3 regions of the Streptomyces sp. NPDC001507 genome follow, and region 1 is predicted to be linked to each of the others. Evidence: riboswitches for the same ligand, from Rfam matches in the RefSeq annotation. Region 1 holds a riboswitch; each other region holds the start of a gene.
What was found. Region 1 has a riboswitch for S-adenosylmethionine ahead of ACFY0K_RS03895 (putative leader peptide). Riboswitches for the same ligand answer to the same signal wherever they lie in the genome.
Positions count from the first base shown of each region.

Region 1 (6,359 bases):
GTCGGAGAGGGCGGCCAGATCGTGCCGGCCGAAGCGGACCGTGCCCGCGTCGATGGTGCCGTTGGCCGCCAGCAGCCGGAGGACGGCGTGCGCGGTGGTGCTCTTGCCGGAGCCGGACTCACCGACCACGGCGGTCACCTGTCCGGGCCATACGTCCAGGTCCACGCCCCGTACGGCCGACACCGTGCCGCCCCGGGCGCGGTACGACACGGACAGGCCGCGGATCTCCAGCAGTGGTGTGGTCACGTTTTCACCGTCCTCGCGTGCGCCGCGGTCCTCGCGTGCGCCGCGGTTCTCGCGCGGGTCGCTGTTCTCATGCGCTTCGTGGGTCATCGCTGCCGTGCCCATTCGCCGTCCAGCGCCCGCGCGACGCGATTGGCGGCCAGCACGGTCGCGGCGATCGCCAGACCGGGCAGTGCGGTCAGCCACCAGGCGTTGGCAAGGTAGTTGCGGCCGTCCGAGATCAACGTCCCCCACTCCGGGGCGGGCGGCGGCGCGCCGTAGCCGAGGAAGCTCAGCGCCGACACGGCCAGGATCGAGGAACCGAAGTCCAGGGTGGCCAGCACGATCACCGGCCCTGCGGCGTTGGGCAGCACGTGCCGGCCGAGCACCGAGTACCAGCGGGCCCCGCAGGAGCGGGACGCCTCGACGAACACCGCCTGCCGCACCCGCAGCACCTCGGACCGTGCCACCCGGGCGAAGGAGGCCACGCTGGCGATGCCGACCGCGACCGCCACCTTCACCGTCCCGTACCCGAGCGCGGTGACCAGCGCCAGCGACAGGAACAGCGCGGGGATGGACAGCAGGACGTCGACGAAACGCATCAGCGCGTCGTCCACCCAGCGGCCCACGAACCCGGCGACCACCCCGAGCAGACCGCCGACCACGAACGCGACCAGGACCGCGAGCAGCGTGGCCTTGAGGGAGAGCTGGGCGCCGTGGACCACGCGGGAGAAGACGTCGCGCCCGAGTTCGTCGGTGCCGAACCAGTGACTGCCGCTCGGGCCGCGGAAGTTCTGGGACGGCACCCCCTTCAGCGGGTCCTGCGAGGTGAACAGGTCCGGCCAGAAGGCGGCCAGCACCACCAGCACGAGGACGACGGCGGACAACAGCAGGCCGGGGCGGCGCAGCAGGAAGCGAAGCACCCGGCGCAGGCCGGCGGGCCGGCCCGGCTCCGCCGGGGACCCGCTCTCGACCGGCCGGGCGAAGCCGAGGGCGGCCTCCGCCTGGTCGTCGACAAGGCTCTGACTCATGCGAAGCCCGCCCTTCTCTCCGAGGCCACCACGATCCGCGGGTCCAGCAGCGGATAGACCAGGTCGACGAGCAGGTTCGTGGCCACGAAGATCAGCGCGCCGAACACCACCACCCCCTGGACCAGCGGGATGTCCTGGGTGGTGACCGCACCGGCGGTCACCCGCCCCAGACCGTCGCGCGAGAACACCGTCTCCACCACCACCGAACCGGCGATCAGCTGCCCCACCAGCAGGCCGACCACCGTCAGCGCGGGCAGCGAGGCGTTGCGCAGCGCGTGCCGCAGATGCACCCGCCACCGGCCGGCGCCCTTGGCCCGCGCGGTCTCCACGTAGGCCTGGTCCAGCGCGGTCAGCAGGCTCTTGGCCAGCACCTGGGCGACCTGCGCCCCTGTCGGGACCGCCAGCGTCAGGGCCGGCAACACCAGGCCCTTCAGCCCGTCGTTGCCGAACGCCGGGAACCAGTGCAGCTTGAACGAGAACGCCTCGACCAGCAGCAGCCCCACCCAGAACGTCGGGACCGACACCCCCAGCGGGGGCAGCGACAGCAGCAACTGCCGCAGCCACCGCCGCGAGGTGTAGGTCGCCACCACCGCTAGACCGCCGCCGAGGACCACCGCCAGCACCAGCGCCGCACCGGTCAGCTGGAGCGTCTGCGGCAGCGCGTCGGCCAGGGTGGAGGTCACCGGGCGGCCGGTGGAGACCGCGTCGCCGAAGTCCCCGCGCACCGCCCGGCCCAGATACTCCGCGTACTGCAGCAGCACCGGCTTGTCGAAGCCGTACTCGTGCCGCAGTCTGGCGAGTTGGGCCGGGTCGACCTGTCCCGTGTCCATCCCGGCACCCGCCATCGCGGACACCGGGTCACCGGGCAGGAAGTCCAGGACCAGGAAGGACACCGTGTAGGCCGCCCACAGCACCCCGACCGCCTGCGCCAGCCGTTTGATCACATAGCGGCGCATGCGCTACCCGATCCAGGTGTCGTGCAGCTGGATGCGGCTGCCGGAGTCGAATGCCAGGTCGTGCACCTTCTTCGAGACGCCGAGCTGGGTCTGGAGCTCCACCACCGGCACGTTGTACGCGTTCTGCACGATCAGCTTCTGCGCCTGAGCCACCAGCTGCTTGCGCTTCGCGGTGTCCGTGGTCGCGGCCTGCGCGGACAGCGCCGTGTCCAGCGAACCGGACGGCAGGTGGTAGAAGTTGCCGAGCCGGGTGGAGAAGGAGCTGCGCAGGATGTCGGGGTCGGCGCGGGTCGTGTTCCCCCACACCACGTCGAAGTCACCGGACTGGATCGTGGTGGCGAACTGGGTGACCGGCAGCTGCTTGAGCACCACGTCGATCCCCACCGACTTGAGCTGCTGCTGGACCAGCTCCAGCGCGGGCTGGTTGGTGGCCGCGTTGGGGAACCAGCTGATGGTCAGGGTCAGCCTCTTGCCGTCCTTGGTGCGGATGCCGTCGCTGCCCGCCTTCCAACCGGCCGCATCCAGCAGCGACTTCGCCTTGGCCGTGTCGAGCGCGAGGTCCGAGGAGAGGTCCGTGTAGTCGGGCGTGGTGTGCGCCAGGATGCTGGTCGCCGGCTGGGTGCCGGTCGGGTAGACGGTGTCGGCGATCTGTTTCCGGTCGACGGCGGCCGAGATCGCCTGCCGGACTTTCGCGTCCTTCAGCAGGGGCCGGGAGTTGTTCAGCCCGAGGCCGAACACCACACCGGGGTTGGCCCGGCTCTGGAGGGTGACCTGGCCGCCCTTGAGCGCCGCCTCGTTGGCCTTGCCGACGCTGCTGATCGCGTCCACCTGCCCGGACTGGAGACTGCCGGCCCGCACCCCTGCCTCGGGCACGACCTTGAACACCAGCTTGTCCAGGTAGGCCTCGCCCTTCTTCGACCACAGCGAGGAACCCCAGTCGTACCCGGTGCGCCTGCCCAGGGTGACCGACTGGTTCTGCACGTACTGCTTGAGCACGAACGGCCCGGACCCGACCACCCCGTCGCTGCACTTGTGCTGCGGGCTCTTCTTGACGCTCGCCGAGGACTCGATACCCAGTGAGTGGGTCGAAGTCGCCTGGAGGAACTGGGCGTTGGGCTGCTTGAAGGTCACCTTGACGGTGAGCGGGTCGACCACGGTGGTGCTCTTGACGCCGCTCAGGTAGCCCTCGGCGAGGGTGCCCAGGGCGCCGAGGTCCGGCACCGCGTCGAAGTTGTCCTTGACCACCTGCGCGGTCAGCTTCGACCCGTCGCTGAAGGTGACGCCCGGCCGCAGGTGGAACGTGAACGTCGTCGCGTCGGCGCTGATGTCCCAGCTCTTGGCCAGCCACGGCACGATCTTGCCGGTCTTCGGGTCCTGGTCGGTGAGGGAGTCCACGATCTGGCGCACCGAGTAGATGGTGTCGTTGCTGCCGACCTGCTGCGGGTCCACGCAGCCGGCGTCGGATCCCACCGCGAAGGTCAGGGTGCCGCCGGACTTCGCCTGGCCGCCTCCGCCGCCGGAGCCGTCGTCGCCCGAACCGCACGCGGTCAGCAGGACGCTGGTGGTCAGGAGCGCGGCCAGGGGCGCCCATCGGGAAGGTCTGAAAACCGGAAGTGCAGTCACGGAGGGCTTTCTCCTACTCGTGTCACCGGGGCACGACCGCGCACGCATGTGCGCAGGCATGACGGTGTGTGCGGCCCTGGCGGATCGACTCCCGCCGGGGATGCGCTGTGCAGACAGAGGATTGGCATGCGGACGACACCGGGAACCGGTGGCGAGGGCGAAGGGCGGCGCGAAGGGGCCGGGGCCGGTGACGGACGTCAGCCGGTGGCAGCCGGGCCGGTCAGGCCCGACAGAGACAGCTGGTCGAGCGCTTCAGATCGATGTGGCGCCGGCGCGAGAGCCGGGAGTACGCCGTGGCGTCGGCGGGGGAGGCAGCAGAGTCGTCGCTGTGCCGCATGTCGTACCTCCCCGTCTCCGGCCCCGGTCACGGGGCCACGCGCTTGCGGGAATTCGTCGGTGATCCCGCCGGGCTTTCACCTGGAGCACCCCACCGCGCGGGAGGGTTGCCGGTCAGCGAGCCAGGGCATGACGCTGACACTCAATGCCGTTGGCGATGCTACGGATCGATTTTGTCGTACGTCAATGCCGCACCGTGACGCCCTGTTCGAGAGAACGGGGCCGTCTCACGTGCCGGGACGGATCCGGCCGCGGGCGCAGCCACGCCCGCCGCCTCCCGGCCGCCGTGGACCGGCGCGGGCACGGCGGGGCTGCGCTACGGGGCGTCCCGCCCCGAACTCGTCTTCGTGTTCACCGTCTTCGGCCTTCGACGTCGGCTTCCGGGGACTCGGCCTCATGAACACCGCGCTGGCCGTCGGCACCGTCGCCGGGACGGTCGCCGCCACGCGCGGGGTCTCGCCCCGAGGACGGAGGGTCGTCGTCGGCGCGCTGCTGTTCCGGGGGTTTCGAGGCACTGGCCGCGGTCATGCCCACGGGCGCGGCCAGTGCCGTGCCGGCCGCGCCCGGCGTGGCGCTGTGGCTGACGCGGAGGTCGCGAACGGGCGAGAGGGTCCGCCGTCAGCCGCTCTCGGCCGGTGCCGGGGTGGCACGCAGCCGGAAGCCGACGCCTCGCTCCGTCGTCAGCAGAGCCGCGGCACGCGGGCCCAGTTTGCGGCGGATGCGGTGGATGTGCAGATCGACCGAGCGGCTGCGGCTGCCCGCCCATTCCCCCAGCCCCGAGCGCAGGTCCTCCCGGGTGATGACCCGGCCGTTGCCGCGCAACAGGGCGGTCAGCAGCCGGAACTCCAACGGGGTCAGCGCGACGGCTGCGCCGTCCACCAGCATGCGCTGCCCACCCGGATCCAGGCTGATCGGGGACGGGGCGGCGGCCACGTAGGACCCGGGCAGCGTGCCGCCGGGCACCACCGGCAGGCCCGCGGCGCGCCAGGCCTCGTAGCCGCCGACGATGTCGGTGGCCCTCCGCAGTCCGAGATCGTGCAGCCCGGCGGCGGCCATGCTCGACATGTACCCCTGCGAGCACATGATGATCGCGCGCAGGGAGTGGTCGACGGCCTCCTCGATACGCCAGGCGCTGCACGGGTCCAGCCGCCACTCCAGCACGTTCCGGTCCATGACGAGCGAACCCGGGATCTCGCCCTCCGCGCGCCGCACCAGGTCCGCGCGGACGTCCACCAGCAGCGCGCCGTCGGCGAGTTCACGGGCCGCGTCCAGCGGCGCCAGCCGCCGCAGGCGGGCGCGGGCGCGGACCAGCAACTCGTCGATCGACGAGTGAGCGGTGTCAGGTGTGTGGTCCGAAAACCCTCCGGATCGCGTGTGCGCCGGTGACTGCATGGCGAGCAACTCCCCTGTCGTGCCTCGGAGACGGCCGGTGGTCGTCGGAACCGTGGCGGCGACAGCCGGCGGCGCGGCGCGAACTCGCGCCGTGGGAGTCGGTCATGCCGGAAGTCTACGGGCGGAGTTTTGCGGCAGAGTTTCTCGATTCTGAAACAGATCCCGCGTTGTCTGGCGCCGAACTGCGCTGTTATCAATGAGTCGTGACCGCGAACACGCCGCTGACCCGGAGGATCCACGTGGATCTGCTGCGCGTCGGCACGTGCGTCTGTCCGCAGCGCTGAGGCATCCGGCCGAGCGCACCGCGCCGGCCTTCTGACGGCCCTCGGCCCCACGCATCCTCACCCTTCACCTCTCTTCTCTCTTCACCCTGCACCTTTCTGCCTGCACCGCACACGCCCGCGTACAGCTCCCCCAGGCTGTACCGTGCCGCCGGTCGTTCCCTGGAGAACCCATGCCTGAATCCGACGCCGACGCGCTGCCCCAGCACTGGCAGGACGTCCTGCCCGCCGCCCGTACCCGTCGTGGCTTCCTCACCCTGGCCGGCGGCGGTGCCCTGGCCGCCCTGCTCGCGGCCTGCGCGCCGAGCGCCGAGGACGACGCGTCGGCCGGGACGACGGCGTCGGCCACCGGCCCGGCCAGGCGCGGCGGCACCCTGCGGGTGGGCGCCCCGCCACCGCCCACCGCCCTCGACCCGGTGACGGCGTACGACGGCACCGCGATCGCCCTCTACCAGCTGGTGGCCGAGTACCTGGTCTGGCTCGACAAGGACTACAAGCTGGTGCCGCGGCTGGCCACC
Region 1 is NZ_JBIAVV010000001.1:841,748-848,106, forward strand. It holds gene ACFY0K_RS03875 (dipeptide ABC transporter ATP-binding protein) at 1-246, opposite strand, end outside; gene ACFY0K_RS03880 (ABC transporter permease) at 330-1,253, opposite strand; gene ACFY0K_RS03885 (ABC transporter permease) at 1,250-2,209, opposite strand; gene ACFY0K_RS03890 (ABC transporter substrate-binding protein) at 2,213-3,832, opposite strand; gene ACFY0K_RS03895 (putative leader peptide) at 4,053-4,169, opposite strand; SAM riboswitch class IV at 4,204-4,318, opposite strand; gene ACFY0K_RS03900 (winged helix-turn-helix domain-containing protein) at 4,787-5,560, opposite strand; gene ACFY0K_RS03905 (putative leader peptide) at 5,764-5,844, shown strand; gene ACFY0K_RS03910 (ABC transporter substrate-binding protein) at 6,015-6,359, shown strand, end outside.

Region 2 (6,359 bases), 710 kb from region 1:
CCGGCACCGGCCCGGGACCCGGGGACTCGGTCATCGGCTCCGGCTCCTGTCACTCGGCCTCCGCCACCAGCGCACCGCCCCGCCCGCCCGGCGGCAAGTCGGGGCCGGGTGTCCCAGGCGTGGACGCCCCCTTGACGCGGGGCGGAGGCCGATCGACACTCCAGATGGAAATCCTAGTGAAAAGGTAGGGAAAGATGGGTCGCCTGCGCACGCTCACCGGCAGACAGCGCCGCGAGAGCCCTGCGCCCTGGACGGCCCCCCTGCTCACCTCCCGCCGCCACCTCGACCTGCTGCGGATGTGCGGCGCCACCGGCCGCAGAGGCTGAGCGCCCGACCCCGGCCGTACGGGCCGGGTGCCCGACCCCGGCCGTACGAGCCGGGCGCCCGTCCGCAAGGACTCACCGGAACCCGCCGAGAACCCACCGACGAACGCTTCGGCCGCGCGTACCTCCGCGCGCCCGCCCGCCCCGGGGAGACGCATGTCCATCACTCCACTCGCCGCCCTGCCGTCCGTCCGTACCGCCCCCGCCTTCCGGGGCCGCATCGGCCGGGACGCCCGCAGCGGTCACTACGCCGTGCCGCGCCGCTACCGGCTGCACCTCTCCACCGCCTGTCCGGACGGCCTGCGCATCGCCGTCGGCCACAGTCTGCTGGCCCTGGACGACTGTTGTCCGGTCACCTACCTGCCCGCCGTCCCGGACTGTCCGGACGGCAGCCACGCGGTGCTGCGCCCGCTGTACGAGGCCAGCGCGCACCACTACGCGGGCCCGGCCCTCGCGCCGGTGTTCAGCGACGGCTGGTCCGGCCGTATCGTCAGCACCCACAGCCGGGACATCCTGCGCGACCTGGACCAGCACTTCGGTGACGGTGGCGCCCGGCTCTACCCGTGTGAGGCCGAGGCCGAGATCGAGGCCGTCGAGCGGCTGTGCGCCGAGGACATCGAGCAGGCCGCACAGCGGGCCGGGCGCGCGGGCGGCGACCCCGAGGCGCTGGAGGTGCTGCTCGCGGCCCTGGACGAACTGGAGCGCCGGCTGACCGGGGTGGAGTTCCTGGTCGGCGGTCAACTCACGGCCGCGGACGTCGAGGTGTGGGTGACTCTGGTGCAACTCGACACCGTGCACCGCAACCACCTCGACGCCGCCGCCGTGCACGCCATCGCCGGCCACCCGGTGCTGTGGGCCTACGCCCGCCGGCTGGCCGCCCACCCGGCCTTCGGCACCCACCTCGACCTGGACGGCATCGCCCGCCGCCACCACGGCCGTTGCCAGGGCCTGGAAGCCGCCGGCGCGGCCGTCCAGATCCTGGACTGGGCGGGCCACGCGGCGGACGCACCCCGCGGTCCGCGCAGGTGAGAGAGGCTCGAACCGTTTCGCCAGTCGGACAGGCGTTGACATTCGTTCGGGCAACTGCGTTACTTACGGACCAGAACGGTCATGAGCGTCAGCGTCAAGCCCTGGCTTGCTGACCGGCAACCCTCGCACCGCGGTGGGGTGCCCCAGGTGACGACCGGACCGACGACGTTTCGGCAAGCGACGAATCGGTAAGCGCGAGTGCCCTCCGGGGCCGGCACGACAGTGACAGGTGACGGACATGTACGCAGCCTCCAGGACGGCCCAGCGCCGCGCCGAGGGCTGCGTACGCCCGTACCCGAGCCCGCTCGTCGCCGACCGAGCCGTCGACCTGCTCCGTGTCAACAGCGCCCTGTGTAGCGCGTGTACCGCACCGGGCTGTGCCCGCTGTCGGGTCTGACCAGGCCTTTCCGCCGGTTCCCCGCAGCCTCGCACCCCAGCGTCCCCGTCGAAACACCGGCCGTCCGGTGTGCCGCCGTCCGCCCAGCCCCGTGCCCCGCGCGCCCCCGCGCACCGGCGCCGTGCCCGAACACGGACCGGTGCGCGGCCCCCGCCGTGGGACACGTGGGTGTCCGACTCCGCCGGAGCCCGCCATGAGTGAACCCCCAGGCGCCACGATCGCCGCCCCCGAGGCACCGCCCGCAGCCGACGAGCCGTCACCACCCCTCGCCGCACAGCGCGTTCAGCCGCTGCGCAGGCCCGGACGGTGGATCGCCACCGCCGTCGTCCTGGTCCTGGCCGCCCAGTTCGTGCACGGACTGGTGACCAACCCCTTCTACCAGTGGGACCGCTGGGGCTACTGGTTCCTGCGGCCGACCATCCTCGACGGACTGGTCATCACCCTCGAAGTCACCGCCTACAGCGCGGTGCTGGGCCTGCTCGGCGGCATCCTTCTCGCCCTGGCCCGGCTCTCGAAGAGCCCCGTGCTGCGCGCGGTCAGCTGGACCTACGTATGGGCGCTGCGGTCCATACCGCTCATCGTGGTCCTGCTCTTCCTCTACAACTTCAGCGCCCTGTACAAGACGTTGAGCATCGGCGTCCCCTTCGGGCCCGCCTTCTTCTCCTTCGACGAGTCGAAGCTCGCCACCGACATGGTCGTCGCCGTCATCGGCCTCAGCCTCAACGAGGCCGCCTACGCGGCCGAGGTGGTCCGCGGCGGCATCCTCTCCGTGGACCAGGGCCAGCACGAGGCGGCCGCCGCACTCGGTCTGCCCAAGGGCTACCAGTTCCGGAGGATCGTTTTCCCGCAGGCGCTCAGGTCCATCACCCCGAACTACGTCAACCAGCTGATCGGCCTGGTCAAGAGCACCTCGCTGGTCTTCTACGTCTCGCTGCTCGACCTGTTCGGCACCGCCCAGAGCATGGGCTCCACCTACCCCGGCGACATCGTGCCGCTGCTCCTCGTGGTGACCGTCTGGTACCTGATCCTGACCAGCGTCGTCTCCGTGATCCAGTTCTACGTGGAGCGGTACTACGCCCGTGGCGCCACCCGCGCGCTGCCCCCGACCCCCCTGCAGAAACTGCGCGCCGGCCTCACCGAACTGCGTGCCCGCATCCGCCGGGAGGCCGCGGTATGACCATCACCGACAGCGTGGAGACGGCCCCCGCCGCCCTGGAGATCCACGGCGTCCACAAGTGGTACGGCACCCACCGCGTCCTGGACGGCATCGACCTGACCATCCGCCCCGGCGAGGTCACCGTCGTCCTCGGCCCGTCCGGCTCCGGCAAGTCCACCCTCCTCAGGGTCATCAACCACCTGGAGAAGCCCGAGCGCGGCCACGTCAGCATCAACGGCGAGCCGATCGGCGTGAAGCGGCACGGCGAGCGGCTGAAGGAACTGAGCGAGCGCGCCATCCTGGCCCAGCGCGGCCGGATCGGCTTCGTCTTCCAGAACTTCAACCTCTTCCCGCACCTGACCGTGCTGGACAACGTGGCCGCCGCCCCGGTCGCCACCGGAAAGCTCGGCAAGCCCGAGGCCCAGGCCCTGGCCAAGGAGCTCCTGGAACGGGTCGGCCTCGGCGAGCGCATCGGCGCCTACCCGCGTCAGCTCTCCGGCGGCCAGCAGCAGCGCGTCGCCATCGCCCGCGCGCTCGCCCTGCGCCCCGGCGTGATCCTCTTCGACGAGCCCACCTCGGCCCTGGACCCCGAACTCGTCGGTGAGGTCCTCGCCGTCATCAAGGACCTGGCGACCAGCGGCACCACCCTCGTCATCGTCACCCACGAGATCGGCTTCGCCCGCGAGATCGCCGACCGGGTCGTCTTCATCGACGGCGGCCGGATCGTCGAGCAGGGCCCGCCCTCCGAGGTCCTCGACAACCCGCAGCACGAGCGGACCAGGGACTTCCTCAGCAAGGTCCTCTGAACCGCCGTACCCCCAGACCTCCCCCCACGCCTCTCTCACTCGCACCCAGTCACAAAGGACGACCATGCCTGCCCACTTCACCCGACGCAGCCTGATCAGAGGCATCTCCGCGGCGACCGTCGCCGCCTCCCTCGCCACCGGGCTCGCCGCCTGCGGGGGCGACAGCGACGCGGCCACCACCGCCTCCGCCGCGAAGACCGGCGAGGTCGTCATCGGCCAGGTCTCCAACGGCGCCGCCACCCAGACCGCGATCAAGGTCTCCGAGGTCAAGTCCATCAGCGCCGAACTGCCCGACTCCGTCAAGAAGAGCGGCAAGCTCGTCATCGGCGAGGGCGCCCTGCCCGCCGGGTTCCCGCCGCTGGCCTTCGTGGGCAGCGACCAGAAGACCCTCACCGGCTCCGAGCCCGACCTCGGCCGCCTGGTCGCCGCGGTCTTCGGCCTCAAGCCCGAGATCCAGAACGCCACCTGGGAGAACATGTTCGTCGGCATCGACAGCGGCAAGGTCGACGTGGCCTTCTCCAACGTCACCGACACCGAGGAGCGCAAGAAGAAGTACGAGTTCGCCTCCTACCGCCAGGACAACCTCGCCTTCACCGTGCCGAAGAAGAGCACCTGGAACTTCGACGGCAACTACGAGAACCTCGCCGGCAAGACGGTCTCCGTGAGTGCCGGCACCAACCAGGAGAAGATCCTCCTGGAGTGGAAGAAGAAGCTGGAGAGCGAGGGCAAGAAGCTCACCGTCAAGTACTTCCAGGACAGCAACAGCGTCTACCTGGCCCTGTCCAGCGGCAAGATCGACGCCTACCTCGGCCCCAACCCCGGCATCGCGTACCACAACAAGCAGACCGCGAACACGCCGAACGCCACCCGCACCGCGGGCACCTACTCCGGCGCGGGCGCCAGCCTCCAGGGCCTGATCGCGGCCACCGCCAAGAAGGACAGCGGCCTCGCCAAGCCCCTCGCGGACGCCATCAACTACCTGATCAAGAACGGTCAGTACGCCGAGTGGCTCAAGGCCTACAACCTCTCCAACGAGGCCGTCGCCAAGTCCGAGGTCAACCCGCCCGGACTGCCCCTCGACAACTCCTGATCACCCGTCAAGAAGCAAGGCCGCAAGCCGAGAAAGGACCGCGCCTCCGTGACCCTCCAGACCGACCTCCACGGCGGCGGGGCCCCGCTCGCACCCGGCACGTCCCCGCTCGACAACGCCGTCTGGTCGGCCCTCGCCGGCCCGCACGCCCACCTCGCGGAGCGAAGCGAGATGGGGGTCCCCCCGGCCGAAGGCTGGGGGAGGGTCGGCCGGGCGGCGCGGTATCCGGACGACGTCTACGCCTACGCGGCCGTCGCCGACGCCACCGACCCGGCCGCCTGGGCCGACCTGCGCACGCTCGTCGGCCCGGGAACGACCGTGAAGATCAAGCCGGTCGAGGCGGCACCGCCCGGCTGGGAGGTGGTCGGCGGCGGGACCGGCGTCCAGTTCGTCGACACGGCACTCAGGGCCGAGCCCGCCCCCGAGGCGGTACGGCTCGGTCCTGACGACGTGCCCGAGATGCTGGACCTGGTCGCCCGTACCGAACCCGGCCCGTTCCGCACCCGGACCGTCGAGATGGGCACCTATCTCGGCATCCGGCACCGCGGACGGCTGATCGCCATGGCGGGGGAGCGGCTGCGGCTGCCCGGCTGGACGGAGATCAGCGCCGTCTGCACCGACCCGGACCACCGGGGGCGGGGCCTGGCCACCCGTCTGATCCGCGCGGTCGCCGCCGGGATCCGGGAGCGCGGGGACACCCCGTTCCTGCACGCGGCTCCCGGCAACGCGAACGCGATCCGGCTCTACGAGTCGATCGGCTTCACCGAGCGGCTGCGCGGCCGCACCCTGCTCGTGCGCAGCCCGGGAACAACCACGGACGCCGGTCTGTTGTGAGTCACGACGAGATGCACGCGGAGCAGGCCGGGAGGTGCGGGACGTGACACGTGTCCTCAGCCCCAGCCGCCGTACCGTCCTGCACTCCCGGCCGCACATCGACCTGCAGCGCGTGGCCGGCGCGCTCTGTTGTTCCTGACCAGTCGTCCCCGCCGCGCCCCTCTCTCCGGCGCGCCCTCGTACGGACCCTCAGGAAGGCACCACTGTGTCCTCATCTCCCGCTTCCCCTCTGCACCTCGCCGTCGCCCTGGACGGCACCGGCTGGCACCCGGCGTCCTGGCGCGAGCCGGTCGCCCGCCCCCGCGAACTGTTCACCGCCGGCTACTGGGCCGACCTGGTCGCCGAGGCCGAGCGCGGCCTCGTGGACTTCGTCACCATCGAGGACGGCCTCGGCCTGCAGTCCTCGCACTACGGTGAGCTCGACGGCCGCACCGACCAGGTCCGGGGCCGCCTCGACGCCGTCCTGATCGCGTCCCGGATCGCGCCCCTGTCCAGCCACATCGGCCTGGTACCGACGGTGATCGCCACCCACACCGAGCCGTTCCACATCTCCAAGGCGATCGCCACCCTGGACTACGTCAGCACCGGCCGCGCCGGGCTGCGGGTGCAGATATCCGCCCGCCCCAACGAGGCGGACCACTTCGGCCGGCGCGCCTTCCCGCCGATAGACCTGGCCGGACTGCGGTCCCCGGCCGGGCAGGAGCGGCTCACCGAGCACTTCGAC
Region 2 is NZ_JBIAVV010000001.1:135,408-141,766, forward strand. It holds gene ACFY0K_RS00700 (hypothetical protein) at 1-34, opposite strand, end outside; gene ACFY0K_RS00705 (hypothetical protein) at 195-326, shown strand; gene ACFY0K_RS00710 (glutathione S-transferase C-terminal domain-containing protein) at 480-1,352, shown strand; SAM riboswitch class IV at 1,430-1,553, shown strand; gene ACFY0K_RS00715 (amino acid ABC transporter permease) at 1,943-2,926, shown strand; gene ACFY0K_RS00720 (amino acid ABC transporter ATP-binding protein) at 2,923-3,711, shown strand; gene ACFY0K_RS00725 (ABC transporter substrate-binding protein) at 3,776-4,801, shown strand; gene ACFY0K_RS00730 (GNAT family N-acetyltransferase) at 4,850-5,635, shown strand; gene ACFY0K_RS00735 (putative leader peptide) at 5,679-5,774, shown strand; gene ACFY0K_RS00740 (LLM class flavin-dependent oxidoreductase) at 5,841-6,359, shown strand, end outside.
Region 2: linked by a shared signal. The riboswitch ahead of ACFY0K_RS00715 (amino acid ABC transporter permease) and the one ahead of ACFY0K_RS03895 (putative leader peptide) in region 1 are both predicted to bind S-adenosylmethionine.

Region 3 (6,359 bases), on a different contig from region 1:
AAGAAGAAGAACATCTACACCCAGGCCCAGATCGACCAGCTCGCGGCGTACGTCGCCTCGCTGGGCGCCGGTCCCGAGGTCCCGACCTCGGAGCAGTACGGCCCGGACGGTGCCGACATCGCCAAGGGTGGCGAGCTCTTCCGCACGAACTGCGCGCAGTGCCACAACTTCGTGGGCTCGGGCGGTGCGCTGACCAAGGGCAAGTTCGCTCCGACTCTTGAGAACGTCGCCCCGAAGCACATCTACGAGGCCATGCAGACGGGCCCGCAGAACATGCCGTCCTTCCCCGACACCACGCTGACGGAGAAGAACAAGAAGGACATCATCGCGTACCTGAACGCGGTCAACAGCAGCAACACGGAGAACCCCGGCGGTCTCAACCTGGGCGGCCTCGGGCCGGTCAGCGAGGGTCTGTTCGCCTGGATCTTCGGTCTCGGTGCACTGATCGCGGTCGCCGTCTGGGTCGCCGCTCGGACCGCAAAGGCCAAGAAGTCATGAGTAGCCAAGACATTCCAGAAGAGAACCTGCCTGCTGAGCAGGACCACCACGCGCACGGAGCCGTGAGCGTCGCGGACGAGAAGGACCCCTTCTCGGACCCGGGTCTGCCGCCGCACGAGCACCGGATCCAGGACATCGACGAGCGGGCCGCCAAGCGGTCCGAGCGCGTCGTGGCCATGCTGTTCACGGTGTCGATGCTGGCCACCGTCGGCTTCATCGCCTCCTACGTGACGATCCCCAAAGACAAGTCGATCTTCGTCTTCCCGATCGGTCACATCAGCGCGCTGAACTTCGCCCTGGGCCTCACCCTCGGCGCGGCGCTGTTCTGCATCGGCGCGGGCGCGGTCCACTGGGCCCGCACCCTGATGTCCGACGTGGAGGTCGCCGACGAGCGGCACGCCATCTCGGCCCCGCCGGAGGTCAAGGCCAAGGTCCTGGCCGACTTCAAGCAGGGCGCGAAGGAGTCGGCGATCGGCCGGCGCAAGCTGATCCGCACCACGATGTTCGGCGCGCTGACCCTGGTCCCGCTCTCCGGCGTCGTGCTGCTGCGCGACCTCGGCCCGCTGCCCGGCACCTCGCTGCGTCACACGGCGTGGTCGAAGGGCAAGCTGCTCGTCAACATGAACACCAACGAGCCGCTGCGTCCCTCCGACGTCGCCGTCGGCTCGCTGACCTTCGCCAAGCCCGAGGGCGTCGAGGAGTCCCAGGAGGACTTCCAGAACGTGATGGCGAAGGCGGCCCTGATGATCATCCGGCTGCAGCCGGACAACATCAAGGACAAGCGCGAGCTCGAGTGGTCGCACGAGGGCATCGTCGCCTTCTCGAAGATCTGCACCCACGTGGGCTGCCCGATCTCGCTGTACGAGCAGCAGACCCACCACGTGCTCTGCCCGTGCCACCAGTCCACCTTCGACCTCTCCGACGGAGCCCGAGTGATCTTCGGCCCGGCCGGCCACGCCCTGCCGCAGCTGCGCATCGGCGTGAGCGAGGAGGGCTACCTCCAGGCGCTCGGCGACTTCGACGAGCCCGTCGGTCCTGCCTTCTGGGAGCGCGGATGAGCACTACAGAGAACACCGAGTCCCGCGAGCGCGGGAAGGCACCGGCCGGCGAGCGCGTCGCCGACTGGGCCGACGGACGGCTCGGGATCTACTCCCTGGCCAAGTCCAACATGCGCAAGATCTTCCCCGACCACTGGTCGTTCATGTTGGGCGAAGTGTGCATGTACAGCTTCATCATCATCATCCTGACGGGTGTGTACCTGACGCTGTTCTTCCACCCCTCGATGAACGAGGTGGTGTACCACGGCAGCTACGTCCCGCTCCAGGGACAGATGATGTCCGAGGCGTTCAACTCGACCCTGCACATCTCCTTCGACGTGCGCGGTGGCCTGCTCATCCGGCAGATCCACCACTGGGCCGCGCTGATCTTCCTCGCCGGCATGTTCGTGCACATGATGCGCGTGTTCTTCACCGGCGCGTTCCGCAAGCCGCGTGAGATCAACTGGCTGTTCGGCTTCCTGCTGTTCGTCCTGGGCATGTTCACCGGCTTCACCGGTTACTCGCTCCCGGACGACCTGCTCTCCGGCACCGGTGTCCGCTTCACCGAGGGCGCCATCCTGTCGATGCCGATCGTCGGCACGTACATCTCGTACTTCCTCTTCGGCGGCGAGTTCCCCGGCCACGACTTCGTGGGGCGGTTCTACTCGATCCACATCCTGCTGCTGCCGGGCATCATGCTCGGCCTGATGGTGGGCCACCTGATCCTGGTCTTCTACCACAAGCACACGCAGTTCGCGGGCCCCGGAAAGACCGAGAAGAACGTCGTCGGCATGCCGCTGCTGCCGGTCTACATGGCCAAGGCCGGAGGCTTCTTCTTCCTGGTCTTCGGTGTCATCGCGGCCATCGCGGCGACCACCCAGATCAACCCGATCTGGGCCATGGGCCCCTACCGTCCGGACCAGGTGTCCACCGGCGCCCAGCCCGACTGGTACATGGGCTTCGCCGAGGGCCTGATCCGCTACATGCCCGGCTGGGAGATCAACTTCTGGGGCCACACCCTGGTCCTGGGCGTCTTCATCCCGCTGGTCCTGTTCGGTCTGGTCCTGGGCGCGATCGCGGTCTACCCGTTCATCGAGTCCTGGGTCACCGGTGACAAGAGCGAGCACCACATCCTGGACCGGCCGCGCAACGCCCCGACCCGTACCGGGTTCGGTGTCGCCTGGGTGACCGTGTACATGGTGGGCCTGATCGGTGGTGGCAACGACCTCATCGCCACCCACTTCCACCTGTCGATCAACGACGTGACCTGGTTCGTCCGGATCTTCTTCTTCGCCGGACCGGTGATCGCGTTCATCGTGACCAAGCGCATCTGCCTCGGCCTGCAGCGCCGGGACCGCGACAAGGTGCTGCACGGTCGCGAGACCGGCATCATCAAGCGGCTGCCGCACGGTGAGTTCATCGAGGTCCACGAGCCGCTCTCGCAGGAGCAGCTGCACACCCTCACGGCGCACCACCAGTACGAGCCGGCCCAGGTCGGCCCGGCGGTCGACGAGAACGGTGTCGAGCGCAAGATCAAGGGCTCCGAGAAGCTCCGCGCCAAGCTGAGCAACGCCTACTACGGCGAGGACAACCAGATCCCGAAGCCGACTGTCGAGGAGTACAAGGAGATCACGAGCGGCCACGGCCACCACTGATCGACCGCGTCGCCACGCCACGGCGAAGGGCCCCCGTCCGGGGTACGGACGGGGGCCCTTCGCCGTGCTCGGAGCTGGATAGGGTAGCCCTGAGAACCCCTGTTGCCCGTACGACGATCAGGAGCGGCTTTATGAGCGCTGTGACCCCCGCTGGAGGCGACACCGCGGCGGGCCGTTCCTGGCCCGGGGTACTGAACGCGCTGCTGTACGGACAGGACCAGAGCTCCGACGCGACGGCCTGGGCGATGGACCAGATCATGCGCGGCCAGGCCACCGACGCCCAGATCGCGGGCTTCGTCGTGGCCCTGCGGGCCAAGGGCGAGACGGTCGACGAGATCAACGGCCTGGTCCGCACCATGTACGCGCACGCCAACGTCATCGAGGTACCGGGCCGCACCGTCGACATCGTCGGCACCGGCGGCGACGGCGCGAAGACGGTGAACATCTCCACGATGTCGGCGCTCGTGGTGGCCGGCACGGGCGCGAAGGTCGTCAAGCACGGCAACCGGGCCGCGTCCTCCGCGTCCGGGGCCTCTGACGTCCTGGAGAAGCTCGGCGTCAACCTCGACCTGACCCCGCAGCGGGTCGCCGAGGTCGCCGAGGAGGCCGGCATCACCTTCTGCTTCGCGATCAAGTTCCACCCGGCGCTGCGGCACGCGGGCGCGGCGCGCGGCCAGCTGGGCATCCGCACGGTCTTCAACATCCTCGGCCCGCTGACCAACCCCGCGCGGGTGCGGGCGCAGGCGGTCGGCGTGGCCGACCCCCGCATGGCCCCCGTCGTCGCGGGCGTCTTCGCCGAACGCGGCCACTCCTCCCTCGTCTTCCGCGGCGACGACGGCCTCGACGAACTGACGACGACCGCCACGTCCCGCGTCTGGATCGTCCGCGACGGCAAGGTGACCGAGGAGACCTTCGACCCCCGTGACGTCGGCATCGACCTGGTCCCCGTGGAGGCGCTGCGGGGCGGCGACCCGTCGTACAACGCGGAGGTCGCCCGCAGGCTGCTGGACGGCGAGCAGGGCCCGGTGCGGGACGCGGTGCTGCTGAACTCCGCGGCGGCCCTGGTGGCCCTCGACCCGGCCGCCGGGACCCTGGCCGAGCAGCTCCGCGCCGGCATGGCCAGGGCGGCCGAGTCGATCGACTCGGGTGCGGCCAAGCGGGTCCTGGAGCGCTGGGCGGCGGCGACGAACAAGTAGGGGGCCGGTCCAGCCGGCCGAGGTGGAGTCCGGCACCGCCGGGCTCCACCGTCGCGGCTGATCGCCGTGACGGCTGATCGCCGTTGCGGCGGAAAGAGGATTTCGGCACCGGCGCCGATGCCAAGGGACCGGCCTCGGCCCCTGGCGGTGTCCCGTCATCCGGACAGGAGTTGCGCGGCTGCGATCACTTCACCTACGTTTCTTCCCAGGTCATGAGTGACAGTCATGAGGCCCCGGCCGACTGTCCGGCAACCCTCCGTCCGTGGCGGGGTGCCCCGGGTGAAGACCAGGCCGCAGGCAGCGAGGTCTGCGGCAAGCGCGGACCCCTCGTACACCAGGGGTCCTGGTCGTCGAGGAGTCTCCCGTGAGCAAGCGAATGCGATAGGGCCGCAGAGCCCCGCCTCCGCATCCCCCTTTTCCCCTGCCGCTGCTTGAGCGCATCCGCTCGCACGGCGGATCTCACCTGCTCACACGGGAGTTCACCCATGTCCGTCTCCACCGCTGCCGCCGCCCAGTCCGTTTGTGCCCCGCTGCCCGTTCTGGGGCGGGATGTCACCGTCCCGCTCGTCACCGGCGGCGAGGTCACCTACGCCGCCCTCGACTACGCGGCCAGCGCCCCCGCCCTCCAGCGGGTCTGGGACGACGTCGCCGCCTACGCGCCTTACTACGGCAGCGTCCACCGCGGCGCCGGCTACCTCTCCCAGCTCTCCACCGACCTCTTCGAGAACGCCCGCCGGACCGTCGCCGAGTTCCTCGACTGCCGCCCCGACGACCAGCTGGTCTTCACCCGCTCGACGACGGACTCCCTGAACCTGCTGGCCCGTGCCCTCCCCGCCGGCTGCCAGGTCTTCGTCTTCGAGACCGAGCACCACGCCTCCCTGCTGCCCTGGCAGGACGCCCGCGTCACCTACCTCGACGCCCCCCGCACCCCGCGCCAGGCCGTCGAGACCCTGGAACGCGCCCTCGCCGACCGCGACCCGTACGGCCCGGCCCTGGTCTGCGTCACCGGTGCCTCCAACGTCACCGGCGAGCTGTGGCCCGTCCGGGAGCTCGCGGCCGCAGCGCACGCGCACGGCGCCCGGATCGTCCTGGACGCCGCCCAGCTGGCCCCGCACCACCCCGTCTCCGTCCGCGACCTGGACGTCGACTGGGTCGCCTTCTCCGGCCACAAGCTGTACGCCCCCTTCGGCTCCGGCGTCCTGGCCGGCCGCGCCGACTGGCTGCAGGCCGCCGAGCCCTACCTCGCGGGCGGCGGCGCCAGCCGCAAGGTCACCCGGCGCGAGGACGGGGGAGTGGCCGTGGAGTGGCACGAGAGCGCCGCGCGGCACGAGGCGGGGTCGCCCAACGTCATCGGTGCCTACTCCATCGCCGCCGCCTGCAAGGCGCTCACCGAGGCGGGCTTCGACACGCTGGTCGCCCGCGAGCGGTACCTGATCGAGAAGGTGCGGGCGGGGCTGGCCGAGGTCCCCGAGGTCCGGGTCCTCTCGCTCTTCGGCGACGACGCCCCCCGCGTCGGCGTGATCAGCTTCGTGGTGGACGGCTGGAACAGCTCCCACTTCGCCGCCGCCCTCTCCGCCGAGTACGGCATCGGCGTCCGCGACGGCCTCTTCTGCGCCCACCCGCTGGTCAGGACCCTGCTGGGCTCCGACCCCCAGACCCAGGGCGAGTGCGGGGCGCCGGAGGCGGCACCGGGCGAGAAGTCCCTCAACGCCATCCGGGTGAGCTTCGGGGCGGGGACGCCGGACGAGCACGTGGAGCGCTTCGTGAACGCGGTACGGGAACTGGTGACCGACGGCGCGAAGTGGGCGTACCGCACGGAGGACGGCCGCTGCGTCCCGGCGGTGGGCTGACTTACCTGTTTTCAGGGGCGCGGGGAACTGCGCGACCAGCCACGACGGACCCGCGGGGGGCCACGGCGCTTCGTGCCCGGCTGCCGGCCGGTGGGGGCTGGTCGCGCAGTTCCTCCCCCAGCC
Region 3 is NZ_JBIAVV010000002.1:483,602-489,960, forward strand. It holds gene ACFY0K_RS08335 (c-type cytochrome) at 1-498, shown strand, start outside; gene ACFY0K_RS08340 (Rieske 2Fe-2S domain-containing protein) at 495-1,556, shown strand; gene ACFY0K_RS08345 (cytochrome bc complex cytochrome b subunit) at 1,553-3,190, shown strand; gene trpD (anthranilate phosphoribosyltransferase) at 3,322-4,386, shown strand; SAM riboswitch class IV at 4,595-4,711, shown strand; gene ACFY0K_RS08355 (aminotransferase class V-fold PLP-dependent enzyme) at 4,872-6,236, shown strand.
Region 3: linked by a shared signal. The riboswitch ahead of ACFY0K_RS08355 (aminotransferase class V-fold PLP-dependent enzyme) and the one ahead of ACFY0K_RS03895 (putative leader peptide) in region 1 are both predicted to bind S-adenosylmethionine.